Regions from separate parts of the Marinobacter shunpengi genome, predicted to be linked through region 1. Evidence: predicted binding sites of a transcription regulator. Region 1 holds the regulator's gene; the other holds the start of a gene.
What was found. Region 1 encodes LexA, which represses DNA repair genes until DNA is damaged. Its sites were predicted from a motif close to CTGTNTNNNNANACAG; they were not measured.
Positions count from the first base shown of each region.

Region 2: the regulator LexA is predicted to act here: its motif matches at 1,170-1,185, upstream of imuA (translesion DNA synthesis-associated protein ImuA).

Region 1 is NZ_JBJJLA010000015.1:412,930-415,321, forward strand. Features, by position in the region: gene ACJO3T_RS09915 (cell division inhibitor SulA) at 1-459, opposite strand, end outside; gene lexA (transcriptional repressor LexA) at 512-1,120, opposite strand; gene ACJO3T_RS09925 (amidoligase family protein) at 1,370-2,365, shown strand; gene ACJO3T_RS09930 (gamma-glutamyl-gamma-aminobutyrate hydrolase family protein) at 2,358-2,392, shown strand, end outside.
Region 2 is NZ_JBJJLA010000015.1:143,164-145,555, forward strand. Features, by position in the region: gene ACJO3T_RS08680 (universal stress protein) at 1-735, shown strand, start outside; gene ACJO3T_RS08685 (4a-hydroxytetrahydrobiopterin dehydratase) at 736-1,077, opposite strand; gene imuA (translesion DNA synthesis-associated protein ImuA) at 1,200-1,895, shown strand; gene ACJO3T_RS08695 (Y-family DNA polymerase) at 1,892-2,392, shown strand, end outside.

The DNA.
Region 1 (2,392 bases):
GAAATCACGGCTGGACAATCGGCTGGTCCACATCACCACGGCATGGCAGGTGCCGGCGCCCAGAGCCCGCTCCGCCAGCTCAAAGGCTGAATAGTCACGGGTGGACCTCAGAACCAGCAACTCACTGGCGACAATGCCATGCATGGTCTGCCACTTGCTGACCAGCTCCTGAGGCGGATCGATCCAGGCCAGCCACCGGCGCTCCTGGTTCAGTTGCGTCAACATCGGCAGCAGCAACTGGAAATTCTCCACCTGCCCCGGTGGCAGGATGACCTCCGTCACATTCGCCCGGGACGCACCGGTTTCCGGCACCTCGCTGGCCCCTCCGGCCCGGACCGGATCGGAGGGCACCGGTGATGCCCCGGCATGCAACCGCCGGGGCCGCGCCGCCGCCTGCGGCGCTACTGCGCCGGTAACAGGTATAGCAGCCGTATTCATGCTCAAACCCAACTGTTCCATGAGATCCTCCCGGATTCGTTGCAGCCCCTGCCCGGGACCACTTGATAAACTTCTAGTGCAGGTCGGAACGGCGGATGACGCCGACCCCGAGCCCTTCAATCACCAACTCCTGCTCACGCAGGTCCACCACTATCGGTTCGAATTCATCGTTTTCGGCGATGAGCAGCACCTGGGCACCTTCGCGGCGGAAACGCTTGACCGTCACCTCTTCCCCCACCCGGGCGACCACCACCTGGCCGTTGTGGACATCCTGGGTGCGATGTACCGCCAGCAGGTCGCCGTCCAGGATGCCGATATCCTTCATGCTCATGCCCCTGACCCGCAGCAGGTAGTCCGCTGACGGATGGAAGAACTCCGGCTGCAGGGTGCAGTAGTCCTCGATGTTCTCCTGGGCAAGGATCGGATTACCCGCCGCCACCTGGCCGACCACCGGCAGGCCGGGGTTTTCCTCCTCCTCGGGCAGGCGGATACCACGGCTGGTGCCGGGCACCATCTCGATCGCGCCCTTGCGGGCCAGCGCCCGCAAATGTTCCTCGGCGGCGTTGGCGGAACGGAAACCCAGTTCCAGGGCAATTTCCGCCCGGGTCGGCGGATAGCCGGTCTCATCCACGTAGCGGCGAATGATGTCCAGTACCTGGCTCTGTCTTGCAGTCAGTTTCATGGCGTTTTCTCTCCTGTGGCAGTTCCCTGCCCCGGCCTTCCTCCGGCACAATGGCTGGACTGCTGTCCGCCGATGCTGGGGTTATATACAGTAACTCAGACTTTATACAGTATTTTATCCAGTGTAAACCCCTGTATGCTCGAAGTCGGCATGTCCGTCACGGCGAGACGTCTTTCAACGCAACAGTCCATCCCGGCCACCGGGATGGACAGGCACACCACAGTCAACCCGAACCGGGGAGCAACGCCCATGGCCAGTCGCTGCAGGATGCCCGACGTGATGACCACGCGGGACGGAAAGCCAAGAAGTGTGGGAGTGGAGATCGAAATCTCGGGCCTGGGCTACGAGAAACTGGTAGCCCTGGCCGCGGAAATTCTGGACGGAACCGCCAGCAACAGTGGCCGGTATGTAAGCAAGGTGGACACCCCCCTGGGGGAGTTCACCGTTGAACTGGATTCCGACCCCATCAAGGAGCTGGACCTGCGGGATGAGCGGGTGCCGGAATCCCTGCGGGAGCTCGGCGGCCATGCCATGGAAATGATCGACTACGCGGCTGAGCGCCTGGTACCCCTGGAAATTGTCTCGCCGCCGGTGCCCTTTGACCAGCTCGATACCATTGAGAGGCTGTCGGACCGGTTGCGGGAAGCCGGCGCTGTCGGCAGCCGGGAGGCCATACTCTACGCCTTCGGTCTCCAGCTCAACCCCGAGCTGCCGAACCTGGATGCGGATACCCTGCGCCGCTACCTGCAGACATTCGCCGCCCTCTACGACTGGCTCAAGGGCCGCCACCAACTGGATTTCAGCCGCAAGCTCACCAACTATATCGAACCCTGGGCCGGCAGTTATGTGGACCGCCTGATTGCGGAGGACTACGCCCCGGACCTCGAGGGCCTGATGCGTGACTACCTGGAAGACAACCCCACCCGCAACCGGGCCCTGGACCTGCTGCCGCTGTTCGCCCACCTGGACGCGGACCTGCTTGCGGAGTACGTGGATGACCCCCGGATCAAGTCCAGGCCAACGCTGCATTACCGGCTGCCGGACTGTGATATCGACAACCCCGCCTGGCATTTCTCCACGGTCTGGAACGACTGGGTGGTGCTGGAGCAGATCGTGTCACACCCCAAACAGCAGAAGGAACTGAACGACCTGTTCCGTGAGGGCCGGACCCTGTCCTTCAGAAACCTGACCAGTACCTGGCGCAGCCGGTGCCAGCAATGGCTGGAGAACCGAGGTTATGTCTGACCCTCATACCGACGACGACTGGGAGGT
Region 2 (2,392 bases), 270 kb from region 1:
ATCAAGCAGTTGCCCCCCTTGCTGGAGCGACTTGGGACCAAGAGGCTGACGCTCACCTATGTAATTGAACCCCACACCCGAAAAGATATTCGGGACAGCGACAGCGCCGTGGAGAGCAAACTGAGGGATCTTGCCAAGCAGTATGCCGAACAGTGGCAGGTGGATACCGACTATGAGGTCCGTCATGGGTTCGTGGCCTCCTGTGTACTGGAGCTGGCCCGCCACCACCAGGCCGATGGTGTTATCTGCTGCAGCACCCATCACTCCGCCGGTCGCGAACTGTTCAGGGGTAATATCACCATGAACCTGGCCCGTATGACGCGGCGTCCCTTACTGATACTGCCGGTTGAGGCACAACCTTCCTCCCCGCATTCACCAGTGTTCCTGGCCACCGACGGTTCCGGGAACGCCCGCCGTTGCGAGGATCTGTTCCGGGGGCTGACAGGCGATGGCCAGGAAGGCCGGGTGGTCTGGGTGCGTCCGGATGACGCCCCTCCGGAGGCCGACGAGGTGGACAGGCTGGTTCACGATATCGCCAACAGCAAGGCCTCGGTCCATGCCAGGATCCTCACCGGGCATCCGTCCCGTGAGCTACTGACGCTGATCAGGGACAGCCAGCCAGCACTGACCCTGATCGGCAAGCGCGGCAGCACGCCCGAGGACCAGTTTCCCCTCGGGCACACCGCAGAAACCGTCGTACGGGAAAGCCGCCACCCGGTGTTGCTGGTCCCCTGACTACTCCTCGAACAGCTTGTCGGTCCTCGCCGCCATGATGAAGTCGTTACGGTGCAGGCCATGGATCTTGTGGGTCCACCAGCGCACCGTCGCCTTGCCAAACTCCAGCAGGATGGCTGGATGATGCCCCTCTTCCTCTGCCAGGTCCGCTACCCGGTTGGTGAAGGCCTGGGCCTGGACGAAATTACGGAAGCGGAACTCCCGGCGTAACTGGTTGACCCCATCCACCTTGATGACTTCCCAATCGGGCACGTCCTTCATCAGGGTATCCTGCTCTTCCGGGGTGACGGTCGGCGCATCAGCCCGGCAGGCTTCACATTGCTCTTTTTCCAGTGCAATCATTTTAGTGTCTCCCTATGTCTGTGCGTTCCGTTCGGTTCATCTTCACCGTAACAGGTCGGCACCACTGTTGAAATCCTCCCGGGTTCATAATACTGTACATTTAAACAGTATCGGATTGAACCATGAATGACCTGCTGAACACCCTGTTCACGGATGCCCGTCTGTGGCACGGACACCACCAGAAGACAACCGCACCCGCTCCGGATCCCACCGGGTTCGACGCCCTGGATGAGCAGCTCGGCGGCCTTGGATGGCCTCGGGGAGCCCTCAGCGAATGCCTGCTGGATGTCCCCGGGATCGGTGAACTGCAACTGGTACTGCCCCTGCTGCGGCGGGTAACCCACCGTAAACAGGCGGTGTTCTGGATCAATCCACCCCTGACACCCTACGCCCCCGCCCTGGCCCGTGAGGATATCGACCTGGATCAGTTGGTGGTCGTGCGGACCGAATCCCACCCGGACCTGCTATGGACCCTGGAAAACTGCCTGCGCTCCACCATCACCGGCCTGGTCATGGCCTGGCCGGGCACCCTGGCCGCCCGGGACATCCGCCGCCTGCAACTGGCTGCCGAGGCCGGCCAGAGCAGTTGCATCCTGTTCCAGTCCCGCCGGGAGGCTCACCAGAGTTCCCCGGCCGCCCTGCGCCTGGAACTGGCACCCGATCCTTCGCTGGCCCTGCGGATCAACATCCTCAAACGCCGGGGAAGCTGGCCCGGTGAGGGCTGCACCCTGCCCCTGCCAGCCCGGGCGGGACAGGCCGACCGGGAACCCTCCGCCACGGTTATCCGCGGGCCCTGGCCTGACGGACCGGCGCCATGACCTGGCTATACCTGCATTTCCGGCACCTGCTGCTGGACCATATCGCCCGCTCCCGGCAGGATACCGGGCCACTGGCGGTGCTGTCCCACGGCACCCGGCAGGTGCTGCAGGCCTGCCCCCGGGCCAGGGAGCTGGGCATCCAGCCCGGTATGGCCCTGAAGACCGCCCTCAACCTGGCTCCGGAACTGGTCATGATCCACGCCGACGATGCCCGCCAGGGCGAGATACTGGAGCAACAGGCCCACTGGCTGTACCGCTACATGGACCGAATCACCCTGCATCCACCGGACGGCCTGTTGGCGGAGGCCGCCAGCGTGCAGCGACTGTACGGCGACCTGGAAACACTGCGGCAGCAACTCCAGCAGGCCCTGGACGAGCGACGGCTGAACGCCACCCTGACCACCGGCACGACGCCCCTGTCGACCCGCCTGCTGGCCCGGGCCGGGGTCCAGTGCTGTACCGGGGAAGCATCGCACATGCTAGGTCGGCTCGAGGCT